3 regions of the Streptosporangium sp. NPDC002544 genome follow, and region 2 is predicted to be linked to each of the others. Evidence: riboswitches for the same ligand, from Rfam matches in the RefSeq annotation. Region 2 holds a riboswitch; each other region holds the start of a gene.
The links. Region 2 has a riboswitch for S-adenosylmethionine ahead of ABT061_RS06555 (FAD/NAD(P)-binding protein). Riboswitches for the same ligand answer to the same signal wherever they lie in the genome.
Positions count from the first base shown of each region.

Region 1 (5,585 bases), on a different contig from region 2:
TCGTCGAGGACGGCCTCCATACGCTCCGGGTCGGTCACGAAGTACATCGAGGTGAGGCCCTTGTCGAAGCGCATGCCCTCGGTGAGCTCAAGCTCCAGGCCGAAGGTGTTGCTCTCCTCGACGGTGATGACGCCTTCCTTGCCGACCTTGTCCATCGCCTCGGCGATCATCTCGCCGATCTGCGGGTCACCCGCGGAGATGGAGGCGGTGGAGGCGATCTGCGCCTTCGTCTCCACGTCCTTGGCCAGCTTGGACAGCTCCTCCGAGACACGCTCGACGGCGGCCTCGATGCCCTTCTTCAGGGACATCGGGTTGGCGCCGGCGGCGACGTTGCGGAGACCCTCGCGTACGAGAGCCTGAGCGAGCACGGTGGCGGTGGTGGTGCCGTCACCCGCGACGTCGTCGGTCTTCTTGGCGACCTCCTTGACGAGCTCGGCCCCGATCTTCTCCCACGGGTCCTCGAGCTCGATCTCCTTCGCAATGGAGACACCATCGTTGGTGATGGTGGGGGCGCCCCACTTCTTCTCCAGAACGACATTGCGGCCCTTGGGGCCGAGGGTCACCTTAACGGCGTCCGCGAGCTGGTTCATGCCACGCTCGAGACCGCGCCTGGCGTCCTCGTTAAACGCGATCATCTTGGCTGCCATACGGCTAGACCTCCCAGAGACAGGGTGGCTTGCACCGGACCGAGCCGACGCCCGCGACGGCATGTGGGCCCACGACTCCGTTCGGCGGGCCCCATCGCCTCGATCCAGGGTTGGCACTCTCTATGCGCGAGTGCCAACAATGTGTTTAGCACTCTACCTTGTCGAGTGCAAGCCACGATCCCTTGACCTGCGCCGTGCCCGGCGCGGACATCCGCTCCGGGCCACGTCAGCGCATGCTCCGCGTCATGCAGGCGTTCGTTCCGCGCAAAGCGAAGACCCGGCTCGCCGGTTGGGGAGGCGAGCCGGGCCTAGGCGATGTGGATCCAGCGGACCGCGTTGCCGCGGGGTCCACCGACCCCTCCCTGCGGGTTCACGGGACGGCCATGTCAGACCGCCCGGACGGACTCCGCCTGGGGACCCTTCTGACCTTGGGTGATCTCGAACTCGACTCGCTGGCCCTGTTCGAGTGCACGGTAGCCATCCATCATGATCGCGGAGTAATGGACGAACACATCCTTACCACCGTCTACCGCGATGAAGCCGTAGCCCTTGTCCGCGTTGAACCATTTGACGGTGCCCTGCGCCACTTGCGACTCCTCTTACTGGACTTAAGGACGACGCCCATTCCTCGCGCGAAGTCCTCAATCTCCGGGGCGGACTTCGCCACATCGATCGTCCTCGACCATACCTGTGGGAACCGGTAGGGCAACAGAGTCAAGCACCAAACTAGCTCTTTACAAGAGCATTTAGTACGAGAACACAGTTTGACTATCACTATTAGTTAGTTAAAGATTACATTATCTTTCCCCACCGCGAATACCGGTTTACGCCACAAAGCAGGACACCCGCACACGGCCGGAGCCGGGCGGGTGTCCTGGAGAGGCGTCGCGAGCGCCCCGGAAGGTGAGGCGGGTGCGACCGGCGCAGTGCGGGCGGGGCGGGACTCAGCCCCCGGCGACCGCCGGGATGATGGAGATCTGGACGCCGGAGGGCGTGGCCGTGTCGAGGTTGTCGGCGAAGCGGACATCCTCATCTCCGACATAGACGTTGACAAAACGGCGAATCTTGCCCGTTTCATCAAGAATTCGGGCGCCGATCCCCGGGAAGTCCGCGTCAAGCTTCTGGAGGACGTCGCGCAGGGTCTCACCCTCTCCGGTCACCTCGGCAGCACCATCGGTGTAAGTCCGGAGAATCGTCGGAATCCGCACAGAAACGCTCATAATTCAGTACCTTTCACGATTTCTAGGCGATTGCCGCACGGAATGCGTCAAGAGAGGGGCGGATCACGGCGGTGGGGCGCGCCTCGGCGGCCACCGCGTCGAGGGTCTTGAGACCGTCGCCGGTGTTGAGGACCACGGTCTCCGCCTCCGGGTCGAGCCTCCCTGTCGCGACCAGCTTGCGAAGCACGCCGACGGTGACACCTCCGGCGGTCTCGGCGAAGATGCCCTCGGTCCTGGCCAGCAACCGGATCGCGTCGACGATCTCGGGGTCGGTGACGTCCTCGACCGCGCCGCCGGTACGGCGGGCGATGTCCAGCACGTACGGGCCGTCGGCGGGGTTGCCGATCGCCAGCGACTTGGCGATCGTGTCCGGCTTCACCGGGCGGATCACGTCGTGGCCCGCCTTGTAGGCGGCGGAGACCGGGGAGCACCCCTCGGCCTGGGCCGCAAAGATCTTGTACGGCCTGTCCTCGACGAGACCGAGCTCGATCAGTTCCTTGAAACCCTTGTCGATCTTCGTGAGCTGGGAGCCCGACGCGACCGGCACGACGATCTGGTCGGGAACGCGCCAGCCGAGCTGCTCGGCGATCTCGTACGCCAGCGTCTTGGAGCCCTCGGCGTAGTACGGCCGCAGGTTGACGTTGACGAAGCCCCACTTCTCGCCCAGCTCGTCGCCGATGAGCTCCGAGCAGAAACGGTTCACATCGTCGTAGGTGCCCTCGATGCCGATGAGCCTGCCCCCGTACACGGAGGCCATGACGACCTTGGCCTGCTCCAGGTCGGCGGGGATGAACACGCAGGCGTCCAGCCCGGCCCGCGCGGCGGCGGCGGCAGCGGCACCGGCCAGGTTGCCGGTGGAGGAGCAGGAGAGGGTGTGGAAGCCGAAGTTACGGGCCGCCTCGACGGCGATGGCCACCACGCGGTCCTTGAAGGAGTGCGTGGGGTTGCCGGAGTCGTCCTTCACGTGCAGCGAGCGCATGCCCAGTTCACGGGCGAGGTTGCCGGCGTTGACGAGCCTGGTCCAGCCGGGCTCCATGTTGGGCTTGGTGGCCACGTCGGCGGGGACGGGCAGCAGCGAGCGGTAACGCCAGATGTTGGCCGGCCCCTCGGCGATCTGCTCCCGGGTCACCCGCCCGAAGTCGTAGGCGATCTCAAGGGGCCCGAAACACTCGGCACAGGCGAAGCTCGGGCCGAGGTCGTAGCGGGCACCGCACTCGCGACAGGACAGGGCCACAGCGGGGCCGAACTGCTGGTTTTGCGTGTCTTCGACACGACCAAGCGAGGTGGTGGTGTTCTCAGTGGTTGCGAGCGCCATGAAGCGAGGCCTTTCCCTCATCTTCGTCTGCGGACCACCCTGGTCACAGACCGGAATTGGCACCTGTCCCGGCCGACCTCGTGTCGATCACGAGTCTTGAACCGGGATGGTTGCCGGGGCTTCGCAGGGCCGATCCCTCCACCCCTCTGGATGAGCAAATATTCAGTTGGAAACCTGACACGCAGGTCCTAAGCACTCTACATCGCCGTACCGCCGCCCCGGCCACCTGTCTCACTCTACGAGACATGACGTGTTACCTGCCGGACAGAGCTCCCCAGCCCCAGGGGCGCTCCGCCACTGCCCGCAGGAACCGCACCACGGTGGACGTCCCGTGGAACCTCCCGCGGAAGGCGGGTCAGGGGGCTTTGGTCTTCAGTGTGTAGGGGCTGGAGCCGCTCACGGAGACCACCTGGTAGCGGTAGAAGCCGGGCGGGCCGGTGTAGCTGATCTGCTCGTCGGGGCCCGCGCCCTCGGAGCCGGCGACGGTGGTCCAGCTCGACCGTTGCCACCTTTGGAGGTAGAGGTCGAAGTCGACGCCGTCACCGCCGTCCAGGCAGGCGGAGTGCGTACCGGCGACGGCGGCCCGGTAGTACCGGCTCGGCTGGGAGACGGACTGACCGTTGTTCAGCGTGCCGGTGTAGGTCTTCGGGTAGCCGGTGCAGACCGCCGGAGCGGGCGAGGCGGCGCCCGGCGGGGTGGCTGCGCTGCCGGTCAGCAGGGTCAGGTCGTAGGCGGTGAGGATCTCGTTGAGCGGCTGGAAGTAGGTGACGCCACCCGAGGTGCAGTTGCCGGAGCCGCCGGAGGTGACTCCCTGGGCCTGGTCCACCGAGATGAACGAACCACCCGAGTCACCCGGCTCGGCGCAGACACTGGTACGGGTCAGCCCGTGGATGGTGCCCTGGGGGTAGGTGACGCTGGCACTGAGCTGCCGGATGAGACCGCAGTGCCAGTCGGTGGTGGAGCCGGACCGGCAGACCGAGGCACCCTCCAGGGCCGGCCTGGAACCGGCGACGGGCACGATGCCGCCACTGCCGTTGCTCACCACCGGCCTGGGCGTCCAGCCGGCGTTCACCGCGACCCAGGCATAGTCGTTCTCGGGAAAGGACGACGCCCGGAAGACCCCCTGGGGCACCCGGTTGAAACCGGTGGTGGCATCGCCCGTCTTACCGCAGTGACCGGCACTGACGAAACCCGCCTGGGTCCCGCGCATCACCGAGAAACCGACGGAGCAACGATTCGAACTGCCGATGTAGTAGGCGTCACCACCCTGCACGTCAGTGAGGAGCCGGGGCCGCTCGGTGGACGGCACCACCTTCACCACGCTCGAGTCGGCCCCCACTGCCTCCACGAGATCCTCGGTTGCCAGGGGGCTCTTCGACAGGATGACGATCCTGTTGTTCCTGGCGTCGACGAAGCGCACATCGCCCCCTCCGCCACGTCCCGGCAGGTCCACGTTAAGGTCACTGATGAGCCCGGCGAGTTCGGTCAGCGACCGTTTGACGAGTTCGGCTCTGGCGCCCGCCGCGACGATGGTGGGGAGGTCGGCGGGCTTGGTGGTGGCCACCACGAGAGTCTGCGAGATGGTTCCCATCAGCCACGAGCCGCCGAAACGCTCGCCGAGCGCCTCGCGGAGGTCTGCCTCGATCCCCGACATACGGATCTCGTTGGCCAGACGTGCCCGCACCTGTTCCTTGGTCAGGCCCAGGTCGCGTTGGAGCGCCTCCAGCATGCCCGACGGCGGTTTCCAGGCGGGCGCGGTGACCGGAACGTCCTGCGCCCGGGGTCCGGCGGCGACGGCCGGCACGCCCGCCAGGGTGAGCGCGGTGACCGCCAGCACGCAGCCCGTGGCGACGACATGTCTGCGGGACATGAATCCCTCCTCGACCTCGGCTTTCACAGCAAGAGGGGGAGAGCGCCCCACGGGCAACGCCACCCTAATCCAGCCGTTGCCTCCAAGGCCCCCAAAAGCCACACGCCACGCGGCAGACGATTTACGGCCATCCGGGCCGCGGCCTGGGCGAGACCGCGGAAGGCGGGTCAGGGTGCCTTGGCTTTCAGTGTGTAGGGGCTGGAGCCGCTCACGGAGACCACCTGGTAGCGGTAGAAGCCGGGCGGGCCGGTGTAGCTGATCTGCTCGTCGGGGCCCGCGCCCTCGGAGCTGGCGACGGTGGTCCAGCTCGACCGTTGCCACCTTTGGAGGTAGAGGTCGAAGTCGACGCCGTCACCGCCGTCCAGGCAGGCGGAGTGCGTACCGGCGACGGCGGCCCGGTAGTACCGGCTCGGCTGGGAGACGGACTGACCGTTGTTCAGCGTGCCGGTGTAGGTCTTCGGGTAGCCGCTGCAGTCCTGCTTGCCCGATGGAGCGGTGCCCGGGGAGATGTCACCCGACGAGCTGGCGGTGCT
Region 1 is NZ_JBEOWJ010000007.1:29,531-35,115, reverse strand. It holds gene groL (chaperonin GroEL) at 1-647, opposite strand, end outside; gene ABT061_RS12235 (cold-shock protein) at 1,034-1,234, opposite strand; gene ABT061_RS12230 (MoaD/ThiS family protein) at 1,592-1,867, opposite strand; gene thrC (threonine synthase) at 1,890-3,182, opposite strand; SAM riboswitch class I at 3,197-3,339, opposite strand; gene ABT061_RS12220 (S1 family peptidase) at 3,538-5,052, opposite strand; gene ABT061_RS12215 (S1 family peptidase) at 5,220-5,585, opposite strand, start outside.
Region 1: it holds a riboswitch for S-adenosylmethionine, as region 2 does, so the genes downstream of both, thrC (threonine synthase) here and ABT061_RS06555 (FAD/NAD(P)-binding protein) in region 2, are expected to answer to the same signal.

Region 2 (5,585 bases):
GAGCGATCCTCCGTCGCCGCCGGTGCCGCCCTTCGCGCCGGCCGCCGTGGTCGGGGTCCCGCTCTCGGCTCCGCAGGCCGCGAGCGCCAGCACCCCGGCGAGCGTCAGAGCGCCCCATCGCAACTTCACGTTCTTCTCCTTGTGCTGTGGTGCGTCGTGCTCGTTCGGGACCGGGTCCATGCGATCTGTCGTGGGGTTCACGCGACGTGCCGTCTTATCTGGGTGCCGACGGCCTCGGACAGGACGATCCGGGCGAGGGCGTCGGCGTGGCGGAAGAGCGGGGCGTTGCGGCGGGGCCTGGCGAAACCGCCGGTGACCTGGCCGCCGGCGACCCAGGGGCCGAAGGCGAACCTGCGCGAGTGCGGGGTGCCGGACCTGTCGACCAGGCGGCGGTCCGCGGCCCGCACGTTCACCAGCCCCGACTTCTCGTCGAGCTCGCCCCGGTCGCGGAGCGCGCCGATGAGCGGGTCGGTGGCCCGGCTCACGCTGGGCGCGGGCAGCCTGGCCTCGACGAGGGTCGTGGCCGTCACGCCGCCGGGCACGGTGGGACTCTGTGCCCGCCAGCGCCCTTCGTGGTGGTCGACCTTGAGGTCGGCGCCGAGGAAGGTGACCACCCCTGCCTTGGCCAGGGCGCGCAGCTCCGCAAGCCGGGGTCCCGGCGGGCCGCTGGCGAGGTAGCTGAAGAACCCGTGGAACCACGGATCGGAGACGCCCAGCTCGGCCAGGACCCCGTAGACGGAGAGCAGCCCGAGGATCAGGGCGTGGTCGGCGCTGTGCGCCGGGTCGGCGCGCCGTTCCAGGTCGACCGCGAGGTAGCCGTGCATCCACTTCTGCAGCCCCGCCCGGTCACCGAACCTGATGCCCGCCAACGGCCGGTCGAGCCGGTCGAAGTCGAGCCGGTCCAGGTGCCGGGGCACGGCCGTACGGATCAGCTTGCGCATACCCGGGCTGCGCCACTCCTGATCGGCGAACGCCTCCGCGAACGCCGCCCAGTCCAGCCTGGCGCGCTTGGGGTGGGCGGTGATGAGCTCGTGGTAGTACGCGAAGGCGAGCTCCTTGGCGACCAGCGGCCACACGTCCCGGCGGAAGTTCCACGGGCCCTCGCCCAGCGCCTCGCGGGTGAGGAAGCGCGGCACCGGCGGGTGTGCGCCCTCGAAGGGGTAGCCGGTCTTGGAGTGGTACGGCACGCCGCGCCGCGATCCCACGTGCAGGAGGGGCTCCCGCCCGCCGGGCAGGTAGACCAGTTCCCCGTCGTACTCGCGGACGAACCGGCCGCCCCGGCCCGAGGTGAGCAGCACCATCAGGTCGACGAAGGCCAGCCCCATCCCCCGCACGATCACCGGCTCTCCGGCGGGGATGCCGTCCAGGTCGAGGTCGGCCGCGTATCCGGTGGGCAGGTAACGCAGCCCGCCGCGCGCGGCCAGGTCGGCCAGCGCCCGCTCCTCCCCGTTCGGGGTCACGTCGCCGTGTCCCTGGGCCAGGATCACCGCGTCGACCTCGATCGTCCGGCCGTCCTCCAGCCGTACCGCCTGGCCGCCGGGGATGTCGGCGAGATCGACGGCGCGGACCGGGTGCACGTGCACCCGGACCCCGCGCGGGGCGGTCGCCACCGCGTGCCTGAAGACATGGGAGAGGTAGCCGTTCTGGGCCGGGCGGGAGGCGAAGGCGCCGGGGTCCCCGCCGAGCCACTCGGCCAGCGTGGGGCCTGGACGGATCGGCCCCTCGCAGCGCACCGACTCGTCGGTGAAGAGCGTCACGTCGGCGGCGGCGGAGTTCATCCAGAGCAGCTCGGGCTGGTCACGGCGCCAGACGCGGCCGCCCCCCGGCGGGTGGGGGTCGATCACGTGGACGTCGAGCGAGGGCCAGCCGAGCAGGTCGGCGGCGTTGGCGCAGATGCGCTCCACCAGGCAGGTGCCCGTCGGGCCGGCGCCGACGACGGCGATCGAGGCGCTCATACGGCGGCTCTACGGTGCGGCCGGTAGTGGCCGTGGGTGTCGGGGTCGATGGGGCTCGCGCAGTTCAGTGTGCTGGTCTTCGACATGTGGCACTCCCGGACATGTCTCGGTGACCCCGGTGAGGGGGTCCGCGCTTGCGGCACGCCGACCGTGCCGCCAGGTCTCCCCCGGGGGCACCCCGCCGCGGTGCGAGGGTTGCCGGTCAGCCAGCCGGGGCTTCGCACTGACACTCTTAACCTATTTAGAAGGTAGGAAATACATAGATCTCTGTCAAGGCTTAATGTTGGGGAATGTCCTATGAGATGGTGAAGGTGGTCTACCGCAAATACGACGGATCACTGCACTGGAACCACAGCGGCCTTCTGCTCGGCGAGGACGAACACGGGGTGTGGACCGGCTGCGCGGCCAACTCCGTCGGCCGCAAGGGCCACGGGCCCGAGGTGGCCTCCCCGCACGCCTTCGTGATGCTCTTCCCCCGCGACGCCTGGTGGACCGCCGCCTTCAACTCCGCCCCGCACAAGCACGAGATCTACTGCGACATCTCCACCGTGCCACGGTGGAGCGACGGCGAGGTCACCATGGTCGACCTCGACCTCGACGTGATCCGGACGCGCCGGAACCTGGCGAAGGGCCGCACCAGCCGGGTCTTCCTGGACGACGAGGACGAGTTCGAGGAGCACCGGGTCAGGTACGCCTACCCGCCCGAGGTCGTCCGGAGCGCCCGCGCCTCGGCCGCCTGGCTGATGGAGGCCGTCACCGCCCGCACGGCCCCCTTCGACGCCGCCCCGCGCTGGCTCACCCTGGTCAGCTGAGATGCGCCGGAGTGACTACAGCGGCGGGAAGCCGGGGACGCGGCGCTCGACGAAGCTGGCGACGCCCTCGGCGAAGTCCGGCCGGGTGAAGGAGTCGACCATCAGGCGCGCCGCGGCCGACTCCGACGCCTCCAGGGTTCGCTGCCAGTCGCCCCAGATCTGACGCTTGATCACGGCCATCGAGGCCGGAGAGCTGTACGTCGCCAGCTCGTGGGCGTAGGCCAGGGTCTCCTCGATCAGCCGCTCTCCCGGCACCGCCCGGTTGGCCAGGCCCAGCTCGCAGGCCTCGGCACCGGTGAAGGTGCGCCCGGAGAGCAGCAGGTCCATGGCCCTGGCCTGCCCGGCCAGGCGGGGCAGGATCCACGACAGGCCGTACTCGGCGACCAGGCCGCGCCGGGCGAAGGCGGTGGTCCACTTGGCCTCGGCGGCGGTGAAGACCAGGTCGCAGACCAGGGCGTGGACCATGCCGAGCCCGGCGCAGGCGCCGTTGACCGCGGCGATGATCGGCTTGCGGATCGTGGTCGGGAAGGTGTTGGGACGCCGGTCGGGCTCCCCCGCGTACGAGCCGTCCTGGATGGCGGTGAGCGTCTGGAAGTCCGCCCCGGCGCAGAAGCCCCTGCCCGCCCCGGTGACCACGATCACCCGGACCTCGGGATTCTTCTCCGCCTCGGCCAGCTGGTCGAAGTAGCGGCGGCCCATCTCGTCGGTCCAGGCATTGAGCCGGTCCGGCCGGTTGAACGTCAGCGTCAGCACGCCCCGCTCGATCGACGGCAGCACCAGGTCGACCATCGTCTCTCCCTCCCGGAAGCCCTCGGGGCGCTCCCGCACAGGAGCTCCCCGCCCGGAGAGCTACAGAATATCGTTCTACACCTTTTCCCTCCCCGGTGTCAGCATGTGCGAGCGGACCAGGTCCTCGACGCCTGCGCGCAGGCCCAGGAAGAGGGAGGTCCGCTTGACGGCGAGGGCCCGGTAGGCGGGCAGGTCGATCGGGACCTCGGCGGCGATCCTGCCGGGCCCGCAGGCGAAGACGAGGACCCGCTGGGCGAGCAGGACCGCCTCCTCCACGTCATGGGTGACCATCAGCACGGTCGTGCCCGTGTCGCGCCACACCTCGCGCAGGAAGAGCTGCATGTCCTCCTTGGTCTGCACGTCCAGCGCCCCGAACGGCTCGTCGAGCAGGAGTACGGCCGGCTCGCACGCCAGCGCCCTGGCGATCGCCACCCGCTGGCGCTGCCCGCCGGACAGCTGCCGGGGCAGCGCGCCCGCCAGGGACGACAGCCCGACCTCGCCGAGATACCAGCGGACCCGCCGTTCCCGGTCGGCCCCGGAGATCGGCAGCAGCCGCAGTCCGAAGGCCACGTTCTCCGCGACGGTGAGGAAGGGGAACAGCGCTCCCGACTGGAAGACCAGCCCGCGCTCGGGACCGGGGCCGACGACGGGTGCCCCGCCGAGCGTGATGGAGCCCGCGCTGACCGGGGAGAGCCCGGCGATCAGCGACAGCAGCGTTGACTTGCCCGAGCCGCTCGCCCCGACCACGCACACGAACTCGCCCGGCTCCATCGACAGGTCGATGCCGTCCAGGACGCGGGTGGTCCCGTAGTCCTTGGCCACGCCGCGCAGCACGAGGGTCATGCCGTCCACCTTCCGAGACGGTCGCGCAGCACGCGCAGCACGACGTCGATCAGCAGGCCGACCGCCCCGATCACGATGAGCACCGCGAAGATCTTGTCGGTCTGCAGGAACCGCTGGGCCCGGACGATCCGGTAGCCGAGCCCGGACTCGGCGGCGATCAGCTCGGCCACCACCACGAAGTTCCACGCGGCGGCGGCGTTGATCCGCGCCGCGTCCACCACCGCCGGGAGCGCGTACGGCCAGATCACCTTCCGGAGGATCTCGCCGCGCCGGGCGCCCAGGGTGGCGGCCGCCTGGCCGAGCTCGCCCGGCACCCGCCGTACGGCGTCGGCGACCATCAGCGTGTTGAAGAACACCACGCCCAGCAGCAGAATCGCGATCTTGGACGGCTCGCCGAGACCCAGCCAGATGATCAGCAGCGGGATGAACGCGGCGGCCGGCATGTAGCGCAGCAGGCCGACCGCCGGTTCCAGCAGGGCCAGCGCCACGGCCGAGGTGCCCATCGCGACGCCCACCGGCACCGAGATCGCCACCGCCAGCCCGAACCCGGCCCCGACCCGGCCGAGGCTGGCGAGGGTGTCGTCGAGCAGCAGGCCGGTGCCCAGCATCTCCGCGAACGCCTCCAGGACGGCCAGCGGGGACGGCAGGAAGGTCGGATCGACCAGCTCCGCCATGCCGACGACGGTCCAGAGGACGAGCGGGACCAGCACCGAGGCCGCCCGCAGACTCCAGCGGGCACGGACGGACATCCCGGAGCTCCGCTTCCAGACCGGGCCCGGCCGGCCCGCGCGCCGGGGCAGCGGCTCCCAGGCCCGCCGTCCCGCCTCGGGGGGCGCGACGGGCTCCGCGGTCCCCGCGCTCATGACTGCCGCGACCTTCCTGGTGGCGAGCAGGGCGAGCTGAACCCGCCCCGGCCGCAACCGGTCGCCCGGCATGCTCTCCATATCGGCGCTCCCGCACTCACGGCTTGAGGCTCCTGACGAACCTTGGCTCGAAAAGACCTTCCAGTGACGGCTCGGTGTCGGCCAGGCCCGACGCGACGAGGAACTTCGCGATCAGGGCGGCCTGGTGGTCGAGGTGGTCGTCGGTGCCGCCGGGCTCGAAGGCGGCCAGGTTGTCGTCCAGGGAGAAGATCGTGGTTCCCGCGTCGTAGCTCGCGTAGTCGGCCTCGCTCACCCCCGCCCGC
Region 2 is NZ_JBEOWJ010000003.1:391,166-396,750, reverse strand. It holds gene ABT061_RS06560 (ABC transporter substrate-binding protein) at 1-129, opposite strand, end outside; gene ABT061_RS06555 (FAD/NAD(P)-binding protein) at 198-1,955, opposite strand; SAM riboswitch class IV at 2,081-2,193, opposite strand; gene ABT061_RS06550 (DUF402 domain-containing protein) at 2,246-2,767, shown strand; gene ABT061_RS06545 (enoyl-CoA hydratase-related protein) at 2,783-3,595, opposite strand; gene ABT061_RS06540 (ABC transporter ATP-binding protein) at 3,632-4,399, opposite strand; gene ABT061_RS06535 (ABC transporter permease) at 4,396-5,343, opposite strand; gene ABT061_RS06530 (ABC transporter substrate-binding protein) at 5,360-5,585, opposite strand, start outside.

Region 3 (5,585 bases), on a different contig from region 2:
CAGGTTCCGGCCAGCGCCAGCGTCGGGATCGCGAGGCCGCGGATGCGCCGCCACACGAAGGTGCCGATGCCCATCCCGTGCTCGTGGGCGCGGTTCCAGGACAGTAGGTGGACGTACCCGCCCACGTAGAAGAAGAGCGGCAACACCTGCAGCAGCCAGGTCAGGATCCACAGCCCCGAGGTGAAGCCCAGCGGGCTCGTCGGCGAGGGGCCGTCCGGCCCCCACTGGAGGATCGTGAAAGCCCAGTGCCAGAGCACCACGACGAGCAGGCTGAACGCGCGCAACCAGTCGACGTACCGGTCCCGCGGTGGCCTGCCGCCGGTCGGAGAGCCGCCGGGGTCGGCGGGGGACGCGGGTGTCATCGGGGGAGTCGCCTTCTCCTGGTCCCTGCCGGGTTCGATCATGTGCTCCTGACCGTGCCTCACTTGTCGATGTCGCCGACGACGAAGAACATCGAGCCCAGGATGGCGACCATGTCGGAGACCAGGTTGCCGGGGAGCATCTCGCGCAGCACCTGGACATTGTTGAAGGAGGCGGACCGGAGCTTCATCCGCCACGGTGTCTTCTCCCCGCGCGAGACCAGATAGTAGCCGTTGAGGCCGAGCGGGTTCTCCGTCCAGGCGTAGGTGTGGCCCTCGGGGACCTTCAGCACCTTGGGCAGGCGCTGGTTGATCGGCCCCTGGGGCAGTTCGCGGAGCCGCCGCACGCAGGCGTCCGCCAGGTCCAGGGAGACCTTCACCTGCTCCAGCAGCACCTCGAACCTGGCATGGCAGTCTCCGGCGGAGCGGGTGACCACCTTCACCGGCAGCTCGCCGTAGGCGAGGTAGGGCTCGTCCCTGCGCAGGTCGAGGTCGACGCCGGAGGCGCGGGCGATCGGGCCGCTCACGCCGTACTGCATGACCGTCTCACGGTCCAGCACGCCCACCCCGCGGGTACGGGCGAGGAAGATCTCGTTTCCGGCGATCAGGTTCTCGATGTCCGGCAGCCGTCGCCGCACGTCGGCCACGGCCGTCGCGACCCGGCCCAGCCACCCCTCGGGCAGTTCCTCCTTCAGGCCGCCGACCCGGTTGAACATGTAGTGCATCCGCCCGCCGGCGATCTCCTCCATCACGGCCTGGAGGGTCTCGCGCTCCCGGAACGCGTAGAACACCGGGGTGATCGCGCCGAGTTCCAGCGGGTAGGAGCCGAGGAACATCAGGTGGCTGAGCACCCGGTTGAGCTCGGCCATCAGCGTGCGTGTCCAGACCGCCCTGACCGGCACCTCCATGCCGAGCATCCGCTCCACCGCGAGGACGACGCCCAGCTCGTTGGCGAACGCCGACAGCCAGTCGTGCCGGTTGGCCAGCACGATGATCTGCCGGTAGTCACGCACCTCGAACAGCTTCTCCGCGCCTCGGTGCATGTAGCCCACGATCGGCTCGGCCGAGCTGATCCGCTCCCCGTCCAGGGTGAGCCGCAGCCGCAGCACCCCGTGCGTGGACGGATGCTGCGGCCCGATGTTGAGGATCATGTCCTCGGTCGCGAGCTCCTTGCCGCGCGCTTCCCGCACGGCGGCGGCACCCGCCCCCATCCCCACGCTCAGCTCACGGCGAGGCTCGTTCATATGCCTATGCTGTCACGTCAGCCGCGCGAGGCAAGATCCCGCAGTGCGGTGATCAGCCGGTCGACGTGCTCGGAGGTGGTGCCGATGCCGATGGAGGCGCGCACCGCGGAGGCGGTGGGGTCGTCGCAGCCGCCGTCCTTGGCGTCCAGCAGGTGCCGTACGAAGGGGTGGGCGCAGAACTTGCCGTCCCGGACGCCGATGCCGTAGTCGCCGGCCAGGGCCTCGGCGACCTCGCGGGCGGTGCGGCCGTCCACCACGAAGGAGACGATGCCGACGCGCGGATGGTCGGGTCCCCACAGGGACAGCTCCTGCACGCCGGGGACGGAGGCGAGGCCCGCGCGCAGCCGGTCGAGGAGGCGCTCCTCCTCGCGGACCAGCGGGGTCCAGCCGGTGGCGGTCAGGGCGTCGCAGGCCGCGGCCAGCGCGATGGCGCCCAGAACGTTCGGGGTTCCGGCCTCGTGACGGGTCTCGGGGTCGTCGTGCCACTCGGTCTCGTCGTCGTTCACCGCCTTCACCGCCCCGCCGCCCCGCAGGTACGGCTCGGCGTCGGCCAGCCAGTCGGAACGGCCGATCAGCGCGCCGGTGCCGAACGGGGCGTAGAGCTTGTGGCCGGAGAAGACCACGTAGTCCAGGTCGAGCGCGGTCAGGTTGAGGCGGCGGTGCGGGACGAGTTGCGCGGCGTCGACGAGGACGCGGGCGCCGTGGCGGTGGGCGATGTGGGCCAGCGCGGCGATCGGCCAGAGCTCCCCGGTGACGTTGGAGGCGGCGGTCACGACCAGCAGCTTGGGACCTTCGACCGAGGCCAGGGCCTCGTCGGCGGCGCGGACCGCCTCGCCGGGGAAGGCGGGGGCCGGCAGCCGCAGGGCGCGCTCCCAGGGCAGCAGCGAGGCGTGGTGCTCGGTGTCGAAGACCACGGCGGTGGTGCCCTCAGGCAGGCTGCGGGCCAGCAGGTTGGTCGCGTCCGTGGTGTTCCTGGTGAAGATCACCGAGTCGTCGGGACGGGCACCGACGAAGGCGCGTACCGTCTGCCTGGCCTGCTCGTAGCGGGCCGTGGTCAGCTGGGACGCGTACCCGGCGCCTCGGTGGACGCTGGAGTACGCCGGGAGCGCGGCGGCGACGGCGGCGCTCACCGGCTCCAGACAGGGGGCGCTCGCGGCGTAGTCGAGGTTGGCGTAGCGGACGAGCCTGCCGCCCCTGACCGGAACCTCCAGGTCGGAGCCGAGCACGGCGGGGATCGGCCGGTCGCCGGACGTACGGGTCGCGGGGACGGTCACCGGGGTGGTCCCGAGGGCGGTCGCGGGGGTGGCCGCGTCGGCTGCGTCGGCGGCGGTGGCGGTGAAGATCGTCAGTGCGGACACGCCAGGGCTCCTTCGAGGTCATCGGACCCCAACCCATGGCACAGGTGCCTGGAGCCCGCGCTTGTCCGGCACACCTCGTGCCGGACCAGGTCCTCACCCGGGGCACCCCGCCGCGGACGCGAGGGTTGCCGGCCAGCGAGCCGGGGCTTGTCACTGGCACTCATGACCTACGGGGGAACTATAACCGACGTCTGGCGGGAATTCGCAAGTGCTGTCTCTCATGTTCGGGAACTCATGAGGAGTCCCGTTCGTCTGGGCAGTGAGCCTGGTGGAGCCGGGCGGCTGGTGATGTTTGTCCTGGTAGTGGCTGAATAATGCCGAACGACGGGTCTCGTCGTGCCGGTGGTGATCAAGTAGAACCGGTTGGAGGCACGGATGTTGGATTGGGTGACCAACCCGGAGATCTGGATAGGGTTCGTCACCCTCGTCGCCCTGGAGATCGTGCTCGGCATCGACAACATCATCTTCATCTCGATCCTGGCCGGAAAGCTCCCGCCCGAGCAGCGCGACAAGGCGCGCAGACTGGGCCTCCTCGCGGCCCTCGTCAGCCGGTTGGCGCTGCTGCTGGCGCTGGCCTGGGTGGTGAAACTCACATCGCCGCTCTTCGAGGTCCTCGGTCAGCCGATCTCGGGACGGGATCTCATCCTGCTCGCCGGTGGTCTCTTCCTGCTGGGCAAGAGCGTCATCGAGATGCACGACAGCATCGAGGGCAAGACCGGGCACGGCAGCGCCAAGGTCGCGGCCTCCTTCGGCTCGGTGATCGCCCAGATCATGCTGCTGGACATCATCTTCTCCCTCGACTCGGTCATCACCGCGGTCGGCATGGTCGACCAGCTCGGTGTCATGGTCGCGGCCGTGATCGTCTCGGTCCTGGTGATGCTCTTCGCCTCGGGGCCGATCAGCCGCTTCGTGGACAAGCACCCGAGCATCAAGATGCTCGCCCTGTCGTTCCTGGTGCTGATCGGCGTCGTGCTGATCGCCGAGGGCCTCGGGCAGCACATCTCCAAGGGCTACATCTACTTCGCGATGGCCTTCTCGCTCATCGTGGAGCTGCTGAACATCCGGCTGCGCACCAAGACGGCCCAGCCCGAGAAGTCGGACAGCCCGACCGAGGTGTAGCGGCCTGTGGCGGGCTGTCGAACGTCGGCGGACGGTTCAGCCTCAGAAGGCGATGGCGCTGGGGCCACCGGGCATCCGTCTGCCCAGCTCCAGGGGGCGGAACAGACAATTGACGCATGGGGCGACATTACGATGTCCGTGTGCGCTTTGATCCCTGGAATCCGGAATTCGTCGCCCATCCGTACGACGTCTACGACGAGCTGAGGCGGCAGCGGCCGGTCAGCTTCTTTGAACCGACCGGCCAGTGGCTGGTCGCCCGGCACGCCGACGTCAACGCGCTGCTGCGCGACCGTCGGCTCGGCCGCTCCTACCTGCACGTGGCGACCCACGCCGAGTTCGGCAGGCCCGACGACCCCGAGTTCCAGGACCCGTTCTGGCGGGTGGTCAGGGCCGGGATGCTCGACGTCGAGCCGCCGGTGCACACCCGGCTCCGGCGCCTGGTCTCCAAGGCGTTCACCCCGCGCATGGTCGAGGCGCTCCGCCCCAAGGTCGCCGAGATCGCCGGGGGACTGGTGGACCGTTTCGTCGAGCGCGGCGGTGGAGACCTGATCTCCGAGGTCGCCGAGCCGCTCCCGGTGACCGTGATCGCGGAGATGCTCGGCGTGCCCGAGGCCGACCGGCACCTGCTCCGCCCCTGGTCCGCCGACATCTGCGGGATGTACGAGCTGAACCCCTCCGTCGAGGCCCAGCACACCGCGGTACGCGCGGCCGAGGAGTTCTCCGCCTACCTCGTCGAGCTGGCCCGCGCCCGCCGGGCGAACCCCGGCGACGACCTGATCAGCGCGCTCGCCCTGGTGGCCGAGGAGGGCGACAAGCTCACCGAGGAGGAGCTGGTCGGCACCTGCGTGCTGCTGCTCAACGCCGGGCACGAGGCCACGGTCAACGTCACGGGCAACGGCTGGTGGTCGCTCTTCCGCAACCCGGGCGAGCTGGAGCGGCTCCGTGCCGACCACGGCCTGCTGCCCACCGCGATCGAGGAGATGATGCGCTGGGACACCCCGCTGCAGATGTTCGAGCGCTGGGTCCTGGAGGACATCACCGTCGGCGGGGTGGACATCCCGCGCGGCACCGAGGTGGCGCTGCTGTTCGGCTCGGCCAACCGGGACCCCGAGGTCTTCGCCGACCCCGACCGCTTCGACGTCGGCCGGGTGGACAACCCGCACATCTCCTTCGGCGCGGGCATCCACTTCTGCCTGGGCGCCCCCCTGGCCAGGATCGAACTGATCGAGTCCTTCGGCGCCCTGCTCCGCAAGGCACCGAAGCTGGAACTCGCCACCGAGCCCGGCTGGGGCCCTGGGTACGTCATCCGTGGCCTCACCGCCCTGGACGTGCGGGTCTGAACCGGCTCGCGCGCGGTGCCGTCAAGGGGAGCGGCGCAAGGGCGGGCGCTGGGCCCAGGTGGCCCAGCGCCAGAGCCATTCGAGGGGGCCGTAGCGGTATCGGCGCAGCCAGAGGGTGGAGAGGAGCCACTGGGCGGAGAGGATGGCGCCGGCGATCAGGAACAC
Region 3 is NZ_JBEOWJ010000027.1:81,602-87,186, forward strand. It holds gene ABT061_RS33550 (acyltransferase family protein) at 1-404, opposite strand, end outside; gene ABT061_RS33555 (NADH-quinone oxidoreductase subunit D) at 422-1,603, opposite strand; gene ABT061_RS33560 (aminotransferase class V-fold PLP-dependent enzyme) at 1,621-2,961, opposite strand; SAM riboswitch class IV at 3,014-3,129, opposite strand; gene ABT061_RS33565 (TerC family protein) at 3,337-4,080, shown strand; gene ABT061_RS33570 (cytochrome P450) at 4,221-5,420, shown strand; gene ABT061_RS33575 (DUF418 domain-containing protein) at 5,442-5,585, opposite strand, start outside.
Region 3: it holds a riboswitch for S-adenosylmethionine, as region 2 does, so the genes downstream of both, ABT061_RS33560 (aminotransferase class V-fold PLP-dependent enzyme) here and ABT061_RS06555 (FAD/NAD(P)-binding protein) in region 2, are expected to answer to the same signal.